2 regions of the Mesorhizobium sp. C372A genome follow, and region 2 is predicted to be linked to the other one. Evidence: riboswitches for the same ligand, from Rfam matches in the RefSeq annotation. Region 2 holds a riboswitch; the other holds the start of a gene.

Region 1 (10,156 bases), 1.7 Mb from region 2:
TGCGCGCCGATTGCCACCAGCCGGCCGGCACGACGATCTGCGGCCGCTCGCCCGCCGCAAGCTCAATGCCGAGCACCTGCTCGATCACCTGGTTAAGCATTGGACTACCTTCCTCGCACATCGACAGCGCCAGCGGCGCTCCGGCATGGAAGTGCCAGACCTCGGCCGCGTCCTTGACCCGGTGCCAGGCCGAAATCTGGTCCTGTTCAAGGAGGAAATAGATCGCCGTCGAATGGCCGCGCGCGCCACCGGCGCCGTCGCGAAAGGTCTCGGCATACCAGCCGCCTTCCGGATGCGGCTTGAGGCCAAGCATGGCGATGATTTCAGCGGCGCTGGTCATGGCTGATCCCGGAACGATGCTCAGAAATTGTCCTTGCGCTTGCGGATTTCCGCGAACACTTCGGCGTCGGAGGCCTCCTCCATACCGAGATGCTTGCGGATCGCCGGGTCGTGCCAGCGCAGGAACGGATTGGTCGACAATTCCTCGCCGATCGTGGTCGGCAGCGTCGCCTTGTTGTCGGCGCGCAGGGTCTCGATTTTGGCGGCGCGTTCCCTGAGCGCCGAATTGGTCGGGTCGACGGTCAACGCAAAGCGGGCGTTCGAAAGCGTATACTCATGGCCGCAATAGATGACCGTGTCCGCCGGGAGTGCCGCCAGCTTCTTCAGCGACTCATACATCACCGGCGGCTTGCATTCGAACAGCCGGCCGCAGCCGAGCGCGAACAAAGTGTCGGCGGTGAACGCCACTTTCGAGGCCGGAAAATGATAGGAGACATGGCCCGCAGTGTGGCCGGGCGTGGCGATGACATCGATCCGCTCGCCGCCGAGATGGACGACCGAGCCTTGCCCGACGGTCTCGTCGATGCCGGGAATTTTTCCCTTTTCAGCCTCCGGTCCGACTATGCGCAGCTTGAAGCGCTCCTTCAGCGCCAGATTGGCCTCGACATGGTCGACATGGTGGTGGGTGGTCAGGATCATCGTCGGCTTCCAGCCGGTACGCTCGATCGCGGCAATGATCGGCGCTTCTTCGGGCGCGTCGATAATGGCGGTCTCGCCGCTTTTCGGGTCATGCACCAGCACGCCGAAATTGTCGCTGCGGCACATGAACTGTTCGATTTCGACGGGCATTGGCATCTCTCCATCTGTTGGCGCAGACATAGGGCGCTTGGCCGCCGATGTCACTCTAGCTTTGCAGAACGTGGCGGCTTTGTTGAACTTGGGCGGCATCGCAGCTACCGTCCCGCGCATGCATTCCGATATCGTCGATCTCCGCTCCTTCTATTCGACCACGCTCGGCCGCCTGGCTGAACGCTCGATCACCATGGCGCTGTCCTCAATATGGGCAACAGTGCCGAATGAGCGGCTGGTCGGGCTCGGCTATACCTTGCCGTGGCTGGAGCGGTTCGGCACCGATGCCGAGCGGGTGTTTGCCTTCATGCCTGCTACGCAAGGCGCCGTCGTCTGGCCGGCGAACGGGCCGACGGCTACGGCGCTGGTCTTCGACGAGGAATTGCCGCTGGTCGATTCCTGCATCGACCGCATGCTGCTCGTGCATTCGCTCGAACATGTCGAAAACCCGCGCGAGACGCTGAACGAGATCTGGCGGGTGCTGTCGCCGGCAGGGCGCGTCGTCATCGTCGTGCCCAACCGGCGCGGTGTCTGGGCGCGGTTCGAGCACACGCCGTTCGGCAATGGCCGGCCGTTCTCGCGCGGCCAGCTGACAGAATTGCTGCGCGAGGCGAATTTCACGCCGGCTTCCTGGTCCGACGCGCTGTTCTTCCCGCCATCGCCGCGGCGCTTCATGATGCGGTTCCACAATGTGCTGGAGCGCGCCGGCCGGCGGTTCTGGCCGATCTTTTCCGGCGTCATCGTGGTCGAGGCGCAGAAGCGGCTCTATCAGGGCGTGCCGGTCGCGCAGCGCGCTTCGCGCCGTGTCTTCGTGCCGGTACTGTCACCGCACGGTGCGACGCGGCTTGGCCGCCGGGCGGAAGGGGTGACATCGACGACGCGTCAGGTGACACCTTCGTGATCATCATGGAAACTGGTGTTGCGTGGGTTTTTCCCACCTATCTGTCGCAGATGCATTCGCGGTCCGTTTGAGCGGCGGATGCCTTCAAGTCTCTCCATCTGGTTTCAGCAACGCTTCTGAACGCAAGGACCTCGTGCATGGCTGATCAACCGGACAAGTCCGCCACCGTTCAGCCGGTAACCGTCGAAGCCAGCAGCCTGCGCGATCAGGTAGCGACGATCAAACGGGCGCTGATAGGCTCACCGGTGCGCAAGTGGCTGGTCTGGACGTCGGTCGGCATTATGGCGGTCATCGTCGCGACGTCGATCGGCCAGGTTCTGCTCAACCGCTGGAACCAGCCTTTCTACGATGCGCTGGCGCGTCGCGACATGGCGGCCTTCCTGCATCAGCTGATGATCTTTGCCGTGATTGCCGGCACGCTGCTGCTGCTCAACATCGCTCAGACCTGGCTCAACCAGATGATCCGGCTGAAGCTGCGCGAGGCGCTGACGCTCGACCTGATCGACCAATGGATGCGGCCGGCGCGGGCCTTCCGGCTCGCCAATGCCGGCGCCATCGGCGTCAATCCCGACCAGCGCATGCAGCAGGATGCCGCGCATCTGTCCGATCTGTCGACGGACCTCGGCGTCGGCCTGCTGCAATCCTTCATCCTGCTGGTGTCGTTCGTCGGCGTGCTTTGGCAACTCTCGTCGGGCTTCGTCTTCCACATCAACGGCTGGTCGCTGGCGATACCGGGCTACATGGTCTGGGCCGCGTTCCTCTATGCCGGCATCGCCTCCTGGCTGAGCTGGCTGGTCGGGCGGCCGCTGATCCGCCTCAACAGCGACCGCTACACCCGCGAGGCCGAGCTGCGTTCCGGGATGGTGCGCGTCAACGAGAATGTAGACGCCATCGCGCTCTATCACGGCGAAGCCGATGCCAAGAGACGGCTCGAAATCGACCTTGGCACGGTGCTGGGCGCGATGCGAAACATCTACAAAGCGCAGATCAACCTTTCCTGGGTGACCGATACCTATGGCTGGATCACCGTGGTGGCGCCGATCCTGGTTGCATCGCCGGTCTATTTTTCAGGCGACATCAGCTTTGGCGGGTTGATGATGGCGGTCGGCGCCTTCAACCAGGTGCACTCGTCGCTGCGCTGGTTCATCAACAATATCGGCGGCATCGCCGACTGGCGCGCCACGCTGATGCGCGTTGCCGACTTCCGCATTGCGCTCGATGAAACCGATGTGTTGCACGACAAGGAAAAGCGCATCGAATTCGGCGATAACGCCAATGGCAGCCTGACCTTCGAGAAGCTCCAAGTGGCCTCGCCGGAGGGCTGCACCAAACTTTCAGACAGCCATGTCGAGATCCATCCCGGTGAGCGCGTCATGATCACCGGCGACCCAGGCGCCGGCAAGACATTGTTCTTCCGCGCCATTGCCGGCCTTTGGCCCTGGGGCAGCGGGCGGATCGGCTTGCCGGCCGGAGAAACGCCGATTTTCGTGCCGCGTGTTCCGTATTTTCCTGCCGGCACGTTACGCGAAGTGCTGCATCCAAATGGCTCGGCGCCGGCTGGCGATGCTGATTTTGGGGCGGTGCTGGCCGAGGTCGGCCTCGAGCGGCTGTCATCCTCGCTCGACCGTTCCGCACGCTGGGAGCGTGAACTCAACGATGACGAACAGCGGTCGCTGGCCTTCGCCAGGCTGGCCTTGCGGCAGCCGAAATGGGTGATCATCGACGAAGCGATGGACGCGTTCGATGGTCCTTCGCTGCGAAGGGTACTGTCCATGCTGGAGAAACGCCTGCCGGAAACCGCGATCCTCAACATCGGGCGCGGACTGCACAATGGTCATTTCTTTCCACGCGCATTGAACATCGTGAAGGATACGGGTGCTGCGCCACTGAAACCCGCCCGAGTCAGGACCGGCGCCATCGACCCGCCGCCGAAAGCGGCCGTGCGGCGAAAGAAGTAGAAGGGGCTTTATTTCGCCGCGATCGCGGCGAAGAATCACGGGTCGAAACGTCCGTGGTGCGGCCATGCTCGATGCGCTCAGCCTGCTTGCCTGCCTTGCCTGCACCACGCCCGTGGCTGCCCCGGCCGTTGCCGTGGATGTCGAACTGGTGCTGGCGGTCGACATCTCACAGTCGATGGACGAGAGGGAGTTCGCGCTGCAGCGCGCGGGCTATGTCGAGGCGCTCAGGCATCCCGATTTCATCAAGGCCGTGCGCTCGGGAACCACCGGGCGCATCGCGCTTGCCTATTTCGAATGGGCGGGCGTCGTGCGCGAGGATGGCGTCATCGCCTGGCAGGTGATCGACAGCGCAGAGAGCGCCAACGCCTTCGCCGACAGAATAGAAGCGCGGCCGTTCCGCAGCTTTCGCGGCACCTCGATTTCGGGCGCGCTTGCCTTCGGCGCCGGGCTGTTCGAGGGCACGGGGTTCGATGCGCCACGCAGCGTCATCGACATTTCCGGCGACGGTCCCAACAACACCGGGCTGCCCGTCGCCACGACACGCGATGCGGCGGTGGCCAAGGGCATCGTCATCAACGGCCTGCCGATCCTGATCAGCCCGTCGCCGACCTTCAGCCATCTCGACCAGTATTATGACGACTGCGTCACCGGTGGGCCCGGCTCCTTCGTGTTGCCGATCTATGCGGCCTCGGAATTCGCCACCGCCATACGCCGCAAGTTGATCCTGGAGGTGAGCGGCATCGCCGATGCGACCGTGGTCCCGATCGATGCCGCCGCACCCATGGACTGCCTGCAGGGCGAACGCGACCGGCGGCTATATTCCGACCCATATCTGCCGGAACTCGACAAATGAGGTTTGAGGCAGTTCGGAGGGGAAAGCCGCTGCGCGGCTTGTCGGCAAACTTCAGGCCGGCCGTGCACCGTATTTGTCGCGAAATTCGGCATAGAGATCGCGGCGCCAGCGCCGGCCGCCGACATAGCCACGCAACAGCTGCGGCAGCGAATAGCCAAGCGCCTTCGACGACCGGTTGGCCATATAGCCGGAGAACGCCTGCGAAACCCTGCCCTTGAGTGCATCGGCGATGAGCTGCCGGGCGATCATGTAAGGCGGAATGTAGGGGTAGCGGTCGGCGATATAGGGGTGCTTGTCGATCAAGCTCGCATAGGCTTCGACATAGCCGTCCCGGCGACCGGAGATCGAATTCTCCGAGTTGTACTTTTTCCAGTCGATCACTTCGGACAGCTGCGCGCCGCTGCGACGGGCAAAGCGCAGCAACAATTCGCGATCCTGCATGCGCGTGACGTCACTATCGTAGCCGCCGATGGCCAGCAGCGACTCGCGCCGGGCGGTGATTGCCGACCCGGCAATGAAGATGGTCTGCGCGACAAGGGCCCGCTCCAGCGAGTCGCGGCTCAGCAGCGCCTCGCGGTTGACGCAGTTGGTGCGGCGATTGCCCTTCAGCGACACGAAGGAACTGATCAGCACTTCGAGCGAGGGATTGTTGTCGAACTGCTCCAGCGTCCGCGCCAGGCGATCCGGCAAATAGACGTCGTCGGAATCGAGGAATGTCACCACCGGCGCCTGCGCCCGCTCGATGCCGGCATTGCGGGCGGCATTGGCGCCGCGCCATTTTGAGCCAACATAGATCAGCCGTGGATCGCGGATTTCGGCAAGTGCGGCTGCCGTACCGTCGGTCGAGCCGTCATCGACGACAATGTGTTCGAACCGGGGAAAATTCTGCGCCAGCACGCTCTCCACGGCGCGCACGACCTTGCTGCGGCGATTGTGCGTCGGTGTGATCACCGAGATCAGCGGAGCGAGGTCGGTTGCCTTGGACATGTTGCTTCGATTGTGCCCCGAAATGCCTGGAGGCCGGAGGTTTTGATGGTCGCCGTCCAAGCCTTACCCCGGGATGGCATTCGATTCGACGCTACAAAAAACCAGCGGCAATGTCATCACAAACTGTTGAGCCAGGACGCCGGTAAGCCGGCCGATTACCCCAGACGTAATCGACCGATGGCCATCATGTCTGCAGATTGCGCCAACGAAGCCGGTCGTCGGGCTTCGATCTCACAGGGAGTTCAGCCATGGCCGCCTACGCCGTCGCCCATATGCGTCAAGTCACAATGGGCCCGCAGATTGTCGAGTATCTGCAGAGGATCGACGCCACATTGGAGCCGTTCGGCGGCCGCTTCCTTGTCCACGGCGGCGACATGGACGTGGTCGAAAACGAATGGCCCGGGCATCTGATCGTCATCGAGTTTCCGGACAGGGCGCATGCGTGGGGCTGGTACGATTCATCAGCCTATCGCGAGATTCTGGCCTTGCGCACCGACAACTCCCACGCCGATGTGATCATCGCCGATGGCGTTCAGCACCCGCACAAGGCGACGGACGTGCTGGAATAGGGGCAAACTACCGCTTCAGCAAGAACACCGCTTGCTGGCCGAAGAAATTCCAGAACCACCATGGCATCGACAGGCCGATCTTCTGGCCGTTGCCGTCGAGCGCGGTGGCTTTCTCGACCGAAGCGCCGAGTTCCTCGACCAGATTGACGAAGTCGCGGATGGTGCAGAAATGGATGTTGGGCGTGTCGTACCAGGAATAGGGCAGGTCCGCGGTCACCGGCATCCGGCCATTGACGAACAGCGACAGCCGCACCCGCCAGTGGCCGAAATTGGGGAAGGAGACGATGGCGCGGTTGCCGATTCGCAGCAGCTCGTCGAGCACCAGCTTCGGGTTGCGGGTCGCCTGCAGCGTCTGAGACAGGACGACGAAGTCAAAACCCTTGTCCGGATAGAATTCGAGGTCGGTGTCGGCATCGCCCTGGATGACCGAGAGGCCGCGCGAAACGCATTCATTGACGCCGCGCTGTGACAGCTCCAGCCCGCGGCCGTCGACCTGCTTGGTCTCCTGCAGGAGTTCGAGCAGCAGGCCGTCGCCGGAGCCGACATCGAGCACCCGCGACTGCGGGGGTATCAGGTTGGCCACGACTTCGAGGTCGACGCGCTGGCTGCCATTGACGCTCATGAGGCGAGCCCCCTTGCGCGGGCCGCCGAGCCGATGAAGCCCTTGATGGCGGCAAACAGTTCGGGTTCGTCGAGCAGGAAGGCATCATGGCCGCGGTCGGTGTCGATCTCGACGAAGGAGACCGATGCGCCGGCGGCGTTGAGCGCATGCACGATCGAGCGGCTCTCCTCGGTCGGGAACAGCCAGTCCGAGGTGAAGGACACCAGGCAGAAGCGGGTCTTGGTCCCGGCAAACGCGTCGGCCAACCGGCCGCCATGATCGGCGGCGAGGTCGAAATAATCCATCGAACGGGTCATGTAGAGGTAGGAGTTGGCGTCGAAGCGGTCGACGAATGTCATGCCCTGGTGGCGCAGATAGCTTTCGATCTGGAAATCTGCGTCGAAACCGAAGGTCAGCGCTTCGCGGTCCTGCAGATTGCGGCCGAATTTCCGATGCAGGGCGGCTTCCGACAGATAGGTGATGTGGGCGGCCATGCGCGCCACGGCGAGCCCCTTTTCCGGGCGCTTGCCGTGCTCGAAATATTTGCCGCCATGCCAGTCCGGATCAGCCATGACAGCCTGGCGGCCGACCTCGTGGAAGGCGATGTTCTGCGAGGAATGGCGTGCGCCTGTGGCGATCGGCAGGGCCGAGAAGACGCGCTCGGAATAGCATGACGCCCATTCCAGCACCTGCATGCCGCCCATCGAGCCGCCGAGCACGCAAAACAGCTTTTCGATGCCGAAATGGTCGACCAGCATCAGTTGCGCCCGCACCATGTCGCGGATGGTGATGATTGGCAGGTCGAGGCCGTAGGGCTTGCCGGTGGCGGGATTGGTCGAGGCCGGACCGGTGGAACCGAGGCAGCCGCCGATGACGTTGGAGCAAATGACGAAGAAGCGGTTGGTGTCGATGATCTTGCCGGGACCGATCAGCACTTCCCACCAGCCGGGCTTGCCGGTCACCGGATTGGTGCTGGCGACATGCTGGTCGCCGGTCAGCGCGTGGCAGACCAGGATGGCGTTGGTGCGGGCATCGTTGAGGGCGCCATATGTCTGGTAGGCGATCTGGAACGGCGACAAAAGCGTGCCGGCGTCGAGCTTCAGCGGCTTGTCAGGGCCAAAACGCAACACAGGGCTCGACGGGTTGTCGGCCTCGTTGTTGGTTTTTGTAGCGCGGAGCGCGGCCATGTGACTCTCCTTGCCCGCCGTCAGGCAATAAAAAACCGGCAATGCGATCGCAAAGCCGGTTACGTCACGCAAACGGCCCTTTAGCGAGTTGTTTAACGTGGCTGCAAGCCGACCGGCCAAATCACCACGGAACTGTTGCGTTCTTCTAGAACTCGTGCGGCCCGGCGTCAACGGCCAGCTATTGCCCGCCTCTCGACATTCGCGGCTACGGCTTGTATTTCCGCTGCGGCCTCCGGACGGAGGCATTCTCGATGGATTTGCGACATGGACAAGACAGCGGACAAGGCACGGCCGACGCCCCGCGCGGGCATTATGGACATCGACGCCTATGTGCCGGGCAAGAGCACGGCACCGGCCGGCGTTGCCAAGGTCCATAAATTGTCGTCGAACGAGAACCCGCTCGGCCCGTCGCCGAAGGCGATCGAGGCCGCGCGCGAAGTGGCTGGCAAGCTCGATGTCTATCCCGACGGCACCGCCCGCCGGCTGCGCGAGGCGATCGCCGAGGTGCATGGCCTCAACCCGGCAAACATCATCTGCTCCAACGGTTCCGACGAGATTTTGGGCCTGCTGGCGCAGACCTATCTGGCGCCAGGCGATGAGGCGATTTTTACCGAACATGCCTTCATGGTCTACAAGATCTACATTCAGTCGGCGGGGGCCAAGCCGGTTGCTGTGAAGGAAACCGAGGAGCGCGCCGACGTCGACGCGATCCTGGCCGCGGTGACGCCGCGGACCAAAATCATCTTCCTCGCCAATCCCAACAATCCGACCGGCACCTATCTGCCGTTCCAGGAGGTCCGCCGCCTGCATTCCACGCTCCCGGGCAACGTGCTTCTGGTGCTCGACGCGGCCTATGCCGAATATGTCAGGCGCAATGACTACGAGGCCGGCATCGAGCTGGCGGGCAGCGCACAGAATGTGGTCATGACCCGCACCTTCTCCAAGCTCGGCCTTGGCGGCGCGCGCATCGGCTGGATGTATGGCCCACTGCACATCGTCGATGCCATCAACCGTATCCGCGGCCCTTTCAACGTTAACGCAACAGCGATCGAGGCCGGCATTGCCGCCATCCGCGACCGCGCCCATGTCGAGCGCAGTTCGTTGCACAACGAGACCTGGCTTACCTGGCTGAATGAAGAGCTGACGAAGCTTGGGCTCAGGGTGACGCCCAGCGTCGGCAATTTCGTCCTCATCCACTTTCCCGACGACAAGAAGCATTCGGCTGAGGCGGCGGACGACTACCTCACCCAGCGCGGCTATATATTGCGGCGCGTTACCGGCTATGGCTTTCCCAATGCGCTGCGCATGAGCGTCGGCACCGAAGAAGCCAATCGCGGCGTTATCGACGCCCTCACGACGTTCCTGAAAAGCTGAAACAATGACATCACCGATGTTTGAAAAGATCGCGCTGGTCGGCATCGGCCTGATCGGCTCGTCGCTGGCCCGCGTTATCCGCCGCGAGGGCCTGGCCCGCCATGTCGCCATCGCGACGCGCAGCCCGGCCACGCTGGCGCGGGCGAAGGAGCTCGGTCTTGGCGAGAGCTACACCACCGGCGCCAGGGAAGCGGTCCGCGACGCCGACCTGATCATCGTCTCGGTGCCTGTGGGATCGTCGGGCGAGGTGGCGCAAGAGATCGCGCCGGGGCTGAAAAAGGGCGCCATCCTCACCGATGTCGGTTCGACCAAGGCCTCCGTCATTGCGCAAATGCAGCCCTATGTACCGGACGGCGTGCACTTTATTCCGGGGCACCCGCTGGCAGGTACGGAGAAATCGGGCCCGGATGCGGGTTTCGCCGACCTGTTCGAAAACCGCTGGTGCATCTTCACGCCGCTGCCGGGAACCGATCCGGCCGCGCTGGAAAAGCTGTCGGAATTCTGGCGGCGCTGCGGCTCCAACATCGACTCGATGGACCCGCAGCATCATGACATGACGCTGGCCATCGTTTCGCATCTTCCGCACATCATTGCCTAC
Region 2 (10,156 bases):
ACTCGTCGACAAGGTGCTCTCGGGCGGCAAGCCGGACGGCCTCGATGAAAAGACCTACAATAACGACGTCAAGGTCGTCCCCTCGATCCTTTTGACGCCGCATGAGGTCGACAAGTCGAACTACCAGGCACTGGTCGTCGACTCCGGCTACATCAAGGCCGACGAACTGAAGTAATCCGTTTATAAAGACAGGGGTCCTGCGCGACGCAGGACCCCTTTCCGTTCACAAGCGACCCCGGTATTGTTTCTACCGGACTTAGTTTGCGTGCATGTCGTTGCCTCAAACCGCAAGCACTTTGGAGCGACATGCAACAGGAGGAGCTTGCCCTGATGACGACGATTTTGGAGATGCGCGACATCACCAAGACGTTCCCCGGCGTGAAGGCGCTGTCGAACGTCAACCTCAGCGTCGAAGAAGGCGAGATCCACGCCGTGGTTGGCGAGAACGGCGCCGGCAAGTCGACGCTGATGAAGGTTCTGTCGGGCGTCTATCCCGCCGGCACCTATGACGGCCAGATCATTTTTCAGGGTCAGGAATGCCAGTTCAAAGGTATCCATGACAGCGAACACAAGGGCATCGTCATCATCCACCAGGAGCTAGCGCTGGTGCCGATGCTGTCGATCACCGAAAATATCTTCCTCGGCAACGAAAACGCCCGATACGGCGTCATCGACTGGGATGCCAACGAGGCGCGCACCGCTGCCCTGTTGAAGAAGGTGGGCCTCAAGGAGGACCCCAAGACACTGATCACCAATATCGGCGTCGGCAAGCAGCAGCTGGTCGAGATCGCCAAGGCGCTGAGCAAGGACGTCAAGCTTTTGATCCTCGATGAGCCGACCGCGTCGCTCAGCGAGAAAGACAGCCAGGCGCTGCTCGATCTTCTGCTCGAATTCAAGCGCCAAGGCATGACCTCGATCCTGATCTCGCACAAGCTCAACGAGATCAACCGGGTCGCCGACAAGGTAACCGTCATCCGTGACGGGCGCACCATCGAGACGCTGGCCAAGAAGGATATCTCCGAAGACCGCATCATCACCTCGATGGTCGGCCGTTCGCTCGACGACCGCTATCCGCCGCGCGAGCCCAAGATCGGCGAAGTCGTGTTCGAGGTGAAAAACTGGTCGGTCTATCACCCGCTCCATGCCGAGCGGCAGGTGATCAAGGGCATCGACATCAATGTGCGCAAGGGCGAGGTGGTCGGCATCGCCGGGCTGATGGGCGCCGGCCGCACCGAATTCGCCATGAGCCTGTTCGGCCGCTCCTATGGCCGCCGCATCACCGGCGAAGTGCTGCTCAAGGGCAAGCCGGTCGATGTCTCGTCGGTAAGCAAGGCGGTCCAACACGGCATCGCCTATGTCACCGAGGACCGCAAGACCTACGGCCTCAACCTCATCGACCATATCAAGCATAACATTACGCTGGCCAATCTCGACGGCGTGTCGCGCCACAGCGTGATCGACGACATGCGCGAACTTGCGGTCGCCAACGACTATCGCAAGAAGACCAATATCCGTGCGTCAAGCGTCTATCAGATGACCGGCAATCTTTCCGGCGGCAACCAGCAGAAGGTGGTGCTGTCGAAGTGGTTGTTTGCCGACCCTGACGTGCTGATCCTCGACGAGCCGACACGCGGCATTGATGTCGGCGCCAAGTATGAAATCTACACGATCATCGCGCGCCTTGCCTCGGAGGGTAAGGCGATCGTGGTCATCTCGTCGGAAATGCCGGAATTGCTAGGGATTACCGACCGCATCTACGTCATGAACGAAGGGCGCATGGTGGGCGAAATGCCGGCGGCGGAAGCAAGCCAGGAAAAGATAATGCGCGCCATCGTCCGGGGAGAAGGAAAAGCAGCATGAGCACCGAAAGCGCCCCCGCCCCGCAGGGCAACGTCGCCGACGAACAGCGCCCGCGCATCGCCGTCTCGGCGCTGGCGACGAATTTGCGCGAATACGGGCTGATCATAGCGCTGATCGTCATCATGCTGTTCTTCCAGTTCACCACGTCGGGGACGTTGTTCAAGCCGGTCAATCTCAGCAATCTGGTGCAGCAGAACTCCTTCATCATCGTGATGGCGCTGGGCATGCTGCTGGTGATCGTATCGGGCTATATCGACCTCAGCGTCGGATCGGTCGCCGGTTTCATCGGCGCGCTGGCGGCAAACATGATGGTTATCTGGCAGCTCGGACCGCTGAGCAATCCGCTGGTGGTTTCGATCGTCTGCCTGGTCGCGGGTGGCCTGATCGGCGCCGCGCAAGGGTATTGGATCGCCTATCACCGGATACCGAGCTTCATTGTCACGCTGGCCGGCATGCTGATCTTCCGCGGCATTTGCCAGGCGTTGCTTGGCGGCGGCTCGTCGGTGGGTCCGCTTCCCGACGACTTCAAGATGCTCAGCTCCGGCTTCATCCCGGATGTGATCGGCCCACTGACGCTCGTCCCGCCGGTCGTGAACGCAGCCGGCAAGACCATCATGGGCAGCGGCGTGACCCTGCACATGACGACGGTCGTGCTGGGGCTGATCGCCGTGCTCGCCTATGCCTATTTCGGGGTCCGCACCCGGCGCAAACGAGAACGCCATGGTTATGAGGCCGAGCCCTTCACCCTGTTCGTTGTCAAGACGCTGGTCGCCAGCGCGCTGGCGCTGTTCCTGGTCTATGAGTTTGCCAGCTACCGCGGCCTGCCCGTGGTGCTGCTGGTCATGGGCGTGCTGATCACGCTGTTCGTCTTCGTCACCAAGCGCATGACCATCGGGAGGCGCATCTACGCCATGGGCGGCAATCCCAAGGCGGCGCAGCTGTCGGGCATCAACACCGAGCGGCTGACGCTGATGGTGTTCATCAATATGGGCGTGCTGTCGGCGCTTGGCGGCCTGATCATCGCGGCTCGTCTCGGCCAGGCGGTGCCGGCGGCGGGTCTCGGCTCGGAGCTCGACGTCATCGCCGCAGTGTTCATCGGCGGCGCCTCGGCGATGGGCGGCGTCGGCCAGGTTATCGGGGCGGTCGTCGGCGGCTTCATCATGGGCGTGATGAACAACGGCATGTCGATCATGGGCGTCAATGTCGACTGGCAGCAGGTGGTCAAAGGCCTGGTGCTGCTCGGCGCCGTGATCTTCGACGTCTACAACAAGAACAAGGCCTGACAAGCTTCAGCGAGGCAAGCAGGAGGCATACGGTCGCGGCGCAGCCGGCAAGTTGTCGGCATAAGAAGTCCCCCGAGGGATGGAGCTCGCGAGCGCAATCCGGACGAAGAGTTCAACCCGTGGCGCGGCGAGGTCCGAGCCGCGCAGGTCAAGGTTTGCCAAGGGGCAACCCGGCCAAGGCACATGAGAGAGGATTTCATCATGCTAATCTCCCAGATCCTCGACGACGCCGAGACCATCCGCGTCGTCGCCCGCAATGGCGGCGGCAAGACCAGGATCATCAACGGCGCCCGCAGCGTCTATTCGCTGGCCATGGAAGCCGCGCGCACCGGAACGGGCCTCGCCGCGCTGATCGAGCGCAAGGGGTTCGGTGAAGCGATAGACCTCGACGCCGTCTACAAGAAGGGCCGGCTGGTGTCGCCGATCAACCATCCCGATCCTGCGCATCTGCATCTGACCGGCACCGGCCTGACCCATCTCGGCTCGGCGGCGACGCGCGATTCCATGCACAAGAAGCTCAGCGATGGCGGCGAGGAGCAGCTTACCGATTCCATGAAGATGTTCCGCATGGGGCTCGAAGGCGGCAAGCCGGCCAAGGGCCAGACCGGCGTGCAGCCGGAATGGTTCTACAAGGGCAACGGCACCATGGCGGTGGCGCCGGGCGCCGCACTGATGTCGCCGGCCTTTGCGCAGGACGCCGGCGAGGAGCCGGAAATCGCCGGCATCTATGTCATCGGCGACGACGGCGCGCCGTTCCGCGTCGGCTTCACGCTGTCGAACGAGTTTTCCGATCATGTTACCGAGCGGGTGAACTATCTGTTCCTGGCACATTCCAAACTGCGCAACGCCTCGTTCGGGCCGGAAATCCTGATCGGCGACCTGCCGGCCGACGTCAGGGGCTCATCGCGAATCTATCGCGACAGCAATTTGCTGTGGGAAAAGCCGTTCCTGTCGGGCGAAGCGAACATGTCGCACACAATCGCCAATCTCGAACATCATCACTTCAAATATTCGGCCTTCCGCCAGCCGGGCGACGTGCATGTGCACATGTTCGGCACGGCGACGCTGTCCTTTGCCGACGGCATCAAGACTCAGGCTGGCGACGTGTTCGAGATCGAGGCCGGGGATTTCGGCCTGCCGCTGCGCAACCCGCTGGAGATTGAGCAGCCGGTTAAGGTGGCGGTGAAGGCGCTTTGAGAGCGTAATCTCCCTCCTTGAGGGGGGAGATTGGCAGCGCCCACCGTCAATAAATATCGAAGTCGAAATACTTGGCCTGGATCTTCTTGTAGGTGCCGTCGGCGACGATGGCGTCTATCGCCGCGTTGAGCTTGTCGCGAAGTGCCGTGTCCTCCAGGCGGACAGCGATGCCGGCTTGCGTCTCGGTGCCCTTGACGTCACCGACAAGCTTGCAGCAGCCGTCGCTCGCCTTCTTCAGCCAGTCCATCAGCACGAATTTGTCGGAGATGACGGCGTCGAGACGGCCGTTCTGCAAGTCGGTGATCGCCTCTTCCTGGGTGGGGTAGAGTTTCGCCTCGGCGCCGGCCTTGCCATAGGCGTCCTGCGCATAGTCGGCCTGAGTGGTCGAGGCCTGCGCGCCCACCGTCTTGCCGGCAAGGGCTGCCGGTTCGGTGGAAGTGAGGTCGCTGTCCTTCGGCGCCACCAGCGCCAGCGGCGTCGTGTAGTATTTGTTGGTGAAGGCGACCTGTTTCTTGCGCTCCTCGGTGATGCTCATCGAGGCGATGATGGCGTCGAACTTTTTCGCCTGCAGCGCCGGGATGATGCCGTCCCAGTCCTGGGTGACGATCTCGCACTCGACCTTCATCTGCGCACACAGCGCATTGGCAATGTCGATGTCGAAGCCCTCGATCTTGCCGTCCGCGGTGATGGTGTTGAAGGGCGGATAGGCGCCCTCGGTGCCGATCTTCAATTTCTCCTGCGCCTCAGCCAGCGAGCCGGCCGATATCACCAGCATGGCAGCGCTCGCTGCCGATATGATCCATCTTGAAATCTGCATTTCGGTTCCCCTTGCGCGCCGTTCTCTTGCCGGCCACCGAAAGGCAGCCAAGCATGGTGAGGCAGCGCAGGCAAGTATTTTGCCTGACGGTGATCGAAGGTTCAGCCGGCGGGGCGGAAATGCTTGGAGAGCTTGAGGCCTTGCGCCTGGTAATTCGAGCCGAGATCGGTGCCGTAAAGCGCCTGCGGCCGCTTCAGCATGTGTTCGTAGACCAGCCGGCCGACGATCTGGCCGTGGTCGAGGATGAACGGCACTTCGTGGCTGCGCACTTCGAGCACCGCCCGGCTGCCGGTGCCGCCTGAGGCCGAATGGCCGAAGCCCGGATCGAAGAAGCCGGCATAGTGAACACGGAATTCGCCAACCAGCGGATCGAAGGGCGTCATCTCGGCGGCGTAGAGCGGCGGCACGTGCACGGCTTCGCGGCTGACCAGGATGTAGAACTCGTCCGGGTCGAGCACCAGTTCGCCGGCGCCGCTCTTATAGAGCGGCTCCCAGAAATCGACGGCATCCTGGGCGGCGCGCTTGTCGACATCGACCAAGCCGGTGTGATGCTTGCCGCGATAGCCGACCAGGCCGTTCTGGTCGCCGTCAAGATCGATCGACAGCGCAATGCCGCCGCCGGAAATGTTGGGCGGCTCGGTCGCCACCAGCATCTCGGCGCGGTGCAATTCGTTCAGTTCTGCCTCCGACAACAGCGCGTTGCCGGTGCGAAAGCGGATCTGCGACAGCCTCGATCCGGCGCGTACGACGATCGGGAAGGTGCGCGGACTGACTTCGAGATAAAGCGGCCCGTGATAGCCGGGGGCGATCTTGTCGAACTCATGGCCGCGATCGGTCATCACCCGGGTGAAGATGTCGAGCCGGCCGGTCGAGCTCTTCGGGTTGGCCGAGGCCGACACGTTTGCGGGCAGCGCCAGGCTTTCGAGCAGCGGCACGATGTAGACGCAGCCGGTTTCCAGCACCGCGCCCTCGGCGAGACTGAACTCATGCAATTTCAGCCGGTGAAGCTTGTCGGCCACCAGATGATCGGGACCCGGCAGGAAGGAGGCGCGCACGCGAAAAGCCTTGTCGCCGAGCCTGAGATCGAGGCTCGCCGGCTGCACCTGGTCGACATCGAGCGCGCGCGGCGACTTCAGCGCGCCGGACTGAAACAGCGCGGAAATGTCCTGATCGGGAAGAATGCCTGTCTGCCGCAAAAGGCTGGCTCCGCTCCAAGGTCGGTCTCTTTGTGGCAGGTTCTTGCCGCAAAACCGCTGGATATTATTGCGGAACCTGCCTGGTACAAACCTCTTAATGAAGCCGGCAATTGACGCAAGCGCAGGTGAGGTCTAAAGGGTCGTTATCCCGTGGTGATTTGGCCGGTCGGCTTGCAGCCACGTTAAACAAGTCGCTAAAGGACCGTCGGGCCGCAAGGCCATATGGACCGGTTGCGACTTTCGCGGCCGGTTTTTTTGTGTCTGGAACAAAAGCGATGAGCACCAAGAAGCGTAACTGGAAACCTCAGACCGCACTCGTGCACGGGGGAACGCTGCGTTCCCAGTTCGGCGAGACGTCCGAAGCGATGTACCTCACCCAGGGCTATGTCTACGAGACGGCGCAGGCTGCCGAGGCCCGTTTCAAGGGCGAGGAGCCGGGCTTCATCTATTCGCGCTATGCCAACCCTACCGTCGACATGTTCGAAAAGCGCATGTGCGCGCTGGAGGGTGCCGAAGATGCGCGCGCCACGGCGTCCGGCATGGCGGCGGTGACGGCAGCGCTCCTGTGCAGCGCCAAGGCCGGCGACCATATCGTTGCGGCGCGCGCGCTGTTCGGCTCCTGCCGCTGGGTGGTGGAGACGCTGGCGCCGAAATACGGCATCGAGGCAACGCTGGTCGACGGCACCGACATCGCCAACTGGGAAAAGGCGGTGCGGCCGAACACGAAACTGTTCTTCCTGGAAAGCCCGACCAATCCGACGCTGGAAGTGGTCGACATCGCAGCGGTGGCGGCGCTCGCCACCTCGATCGGCGCCAGGCTGATCGTCGACAATGTCTTTGCCACGCCCTTGCAGCAGAAGCCCTTGCAGCTCGGCGCCCATATCGTCGTCTACTCCGCGACCAAGCACATTGACGGCCAGGGACGCTGTCTCGGCGGCATCATCCTGTCGGACAAGAAATGGATCGACGAGAATTTGCACGACTATTTCCGCCACACCGGCCCGAGCCTGTCGCCGTTCAACGCCTGGACGCTGCTCAAGGGCCTGGAGACGCTGCCGGTTCGGGTGCGCCAGCAGACGGAAAGCGCGGCCAAGATCGCGGATTTCCTGGCAGGACGGCCGGAAATCGCCCGCGTCATCTATCCCGGCCGCGCCGACCACCCGCAGGCCGACATCGTCAAGAAGCAGATGACGGGCGGATCGACGCTGATCTGCCTCGACGTCAAGGGCGGCAAGCAGGCGGCCTTCGCCTTGCAGAACGCGCTCGACATCGTGCTGATCTCCAACAATCTCGGCGACGCCAAGAGCCTGATCACCCATCCGGCGACCACCACGCACAAGAACCTCAGCGACGAAGCTCGCGCCGAGCTTGGCATCGGGCCGGGAACGCTCAGGCTGTCGGTCGGTCTTGAGGATACGGACGATCTGCTGGAGGACGTTGCGCAGGCGCTGAAGGCAGCCGGATAGGCCGCGAGGCGTCACGCTCCCGACGAAACCTCTTCCAGTTCGGCCGTCTTGGTGCCGATGGTCATGATGTTGCCGCGCCAGTCGACGGCGCCGCTCAGCCAGCCGCGCGCCCAGATGGCGGGAAGCATCATGTCGCGGACCATCATCGCCGGGACCAGGCGCAGCGACAGATGCCAGCCCTTGGCCGCGGCCAGCGCGCATTCGGGAATGTAGGCCGCCGTCAGCACGGCCAACACCGTGGCCGGCAGGCTGATGCCGGCACTTGCGGCCGCCACCAGTGCCAACGCCAACGGCACGGCGACGCCGGTCAGGATCTCGGGTGCGAAAAACAGCGGGAAGGTGACGCGGCGCAACCGCGCCCAGCGCGCCTGGCGCGACCAGATGTCGGCAAGTCGGCGCTGCCCCAGTGGTTGCTCGAAAGGCGAGGCAACGAGATTGACGCGCAGGCCCAGTCCGTTGACCAGCTTGGTTGCAGCAGCATCCTCGGCGATCTCGGCGGCCAGCGCGCGGATACCGCCACTGGTATCGAGCATCGGCTTGTTCCACAGCATGCTCTTGCCTTGGGCAAAGCCGAGACCGAGCGCCTCGCCGGCATATTGCCAGCGCGCCTGCAGCGTGTTGAGGAACGCGCATTCGACCTCGGCCCAAAAGCCATCCGGCCGAGAGCCGATCGGCGTCGAGCAGATAAGCCCGGTATTGGTCCGCCAGGCCGCCATCAGGTGCTGGACGTAATCCCTTGGCATCAGCACGTTGGAATCCGCCAGAATAACCCAATGATAGCGCGCCGCTTCCCAGCCCTTGACGCAGTTGTTGAGCTTCGGGTTGCTGCTGACGCGGTCGTCGCCGATCAGCAGCCGGGCCGGCACGTTGGGAAACAGGACGATCGCCCTGTTTATCAGTTTGACGACGGGATCGTCGGCGTGAGCGACGCAGAAGATCAGTTCGTAGCGCGGCCAGTCGAGCGAGAAGGCTCGCTGCAGCGTCTCTTGTGTGAACGGCTCCACGCCGCGCGACGGCACGACGATCGAGACCGGTGGCTGCTCGTCGGACGGCGGAGGGATAAGGCGACGCGCTTGCAGTTTCGACGAAGCAAGCAGGATGCTGGCGAGATTGGAAAGAAGCAAAGCGGAGGAAGCGAAGGCGGCTGTGAGAGCTAGTTCCATGAGATCTGGTCACTCCGGAAAGGCCGCTCGCGGCTGCTTTGTCAGTCGACAGATGGGCCTTGAGTCGCCGGCAAGGTTTGCGCACACCAACACTGTCATGTGTCACTTAAATGACATTGTTTGTCGGCACCTCCGCTTTGAGGCTGGCAGGACATGCCGTTGTGCGCGTATCAAACCGCATAGCGCGACAAATGTTCCTTGCCGCGCAACCGGAGCAGCCCATGTATCGCGCCGTCACGCGCAACATCGAAGTGCAGGTCAGACCGTTCTACCTGGAGGACCGCTCGGACCCGGCGGAGAACCGTTATGTCTGGGGCTACCAGGTGACGATCGACAACCAGTCGGACGATTTCGTGCAGCTTATGTCGCGTTACTGGCACATCACCGACGGCAGCGGCCGGGTCGAGGAAGTGCGCGGCGCCGGCGTGGTCGGCGACCAGCCTGAGCTCAATCCCGGCGACAGCTATCAATACACGTCAGGCTGCCCGCTCTCGACGCCGTCCGGCTTCATGGTCGGCCACTACACCATGCGCAACAAAAAGGGCGAGACGTTCGACGTCGCTATTCCCGCGTTTTCGCTGGATCTGCCGGGGACCCGACGGACGGTGAATTAGGGGTTTTCTCCCCGTCACTATACGGGGAGAAATGCCCGGCAGGGCGATGAGGGGCAGCGCCAGACTCATGAGGTCATCTTCCACGCACATGACGTAGGCTATGCGCGGCCATTCACCAAAGTTCGCGCTGCCCCTCATCCGCCCTTCAGGCACCTTCTCCCCGGGAACGGGGAGAAGGAAGAGATGCTACTGAGCTGCAAACTCCGCCGGGTCGAAGTCGTACTGCTTCGAGCAGAACTCGCAGGCGACGTGGATGCCGCCATCTTCGGTGCTGTCCTTGATCTCCTGCGCGGAAAACCCCTCGAGGATGCCGCGTATCTTGTCCCTTGAGCAGGAACATTGGTCGGCAACCGGCACGCCGCCGAAGACGCGCACGCCATGTTCGTGGAACAGCCTGTAGAGCAGCCGCTCGGCGCCGATGGTCGGGTCGATCAGCTCGGTCGGCTCGATGGTGCCGAGCAGCGCCACCAGCTCGCGCCAAGAATTGTCGGCCGGCTCGTTCATCACGTCGCGCGGATCGCCGTCGCCCCCCGAAATGTCGGGCACGCGCATGCGCTCGG

Evidence for each region. Region 2 has a riboswitch for S-adenosylmethionine ahead of NLY42_RS02925 (O-succinylhomoserine sulfhydrylase). Riboswitches for the same ligand answer to the same signal wherever they lie in the genome.
Region 1: it holds a riboswitch for S-adenosylmethionine, as region 2 does, so the genes downstream of both, metX (homoserine O-acetyltransferase MetX) here and NLY42_RS02925 (O-succinylhomoserine sulfhydrylase) in region 2, are expected to answer to the same signal.

The regions. Positions count from the first base shown of each region.
Region 1 is NZ_CP100475.1:2,334,066-2,344,221, forward strand. It holds gene NLY42_RS11070 (cupin domain-containing protein) at 1-340, opposite strand, end outside; gene gloB (hydroxyacylglutathione hydrolase) at 361-1,128, opposite strand; gene NLY42_RS11080 (class I SAM-dependent methyltransferase) at 1,247-2,029, shown strand; gene NLY42_RS11085 (ABC transporter ATP-binding protein/permease) at 2,167-3,987, shown strand; gene NLY42_RS11090 (DUF1194 domain-containing protein) at 4,052-4,840, shown strand; gene NLY42_RS11095 (glycosyltransferase family 2 protein) at 4,892-5,827, opposite strand; gene NLY42_RS11100 (DUF1330 domain-containing protein) at 6,076-6,396, shown strand; gene metW (methionine biosynthesis protein MetW) at 6,404-7,018, opposite strand; gene metX (homoserine O-acetyltransferase MetX) at 7,015-8,184, opposite strand; SAM riboswitch at 8,245-8,322, opposite strand; gene hisC (histidinol-phosphate transaminase) at 8,449-9,558, shown strand; gene NLY42_RS11120 (prephenate/arogenate dehydrogenase family protein) at 9,563-10,156, shown strand, end outside.
Region 2 is NZ_CP100475.1:636,109-646,264, forward strand. It holds gene chvE (multiple monosaccharide ABC transporter substrate-binding protein) at 1-175, shown strand, start outside; gene mmsA (multiple monosaccharide ABC transporter ATP-binding protein) at 328-1,860, shown strand; gene mmsB (multiple monosaccharide ABC transporter permease) at 1,857-3,143, shown strand; gene araD1 (AraD1 family protein) at 3,345-4,340, shown strand; gene NLY42_RS02915 (ABC transporter substrate-binding protein) at 4,387-5,157, opposite strand; gene NLY42_RS02920 (2'-deoxycytidine 5'-triphosphate deaminase) at 5,259-6,353, opposite strand; SAM riboswitch at 6,494-6,571, shown strand; gene NLY42_RS02925 (O-succinylhomoserine sulfhydrylase) at 6,629-7,819, shown strand; gene NLY42_RS02930 (ceramide glucosyltransferase) at 7,831-8,982, opposite strand; gene apaG (Co2+/Mg2+ efflux facilitator ApaG/CorD) at 9,204-9,596, shown strand; gene NLY42_RS02940 (Hsp33 family molecular chaperone) at 9,783-10,156, opposite strand, start outside.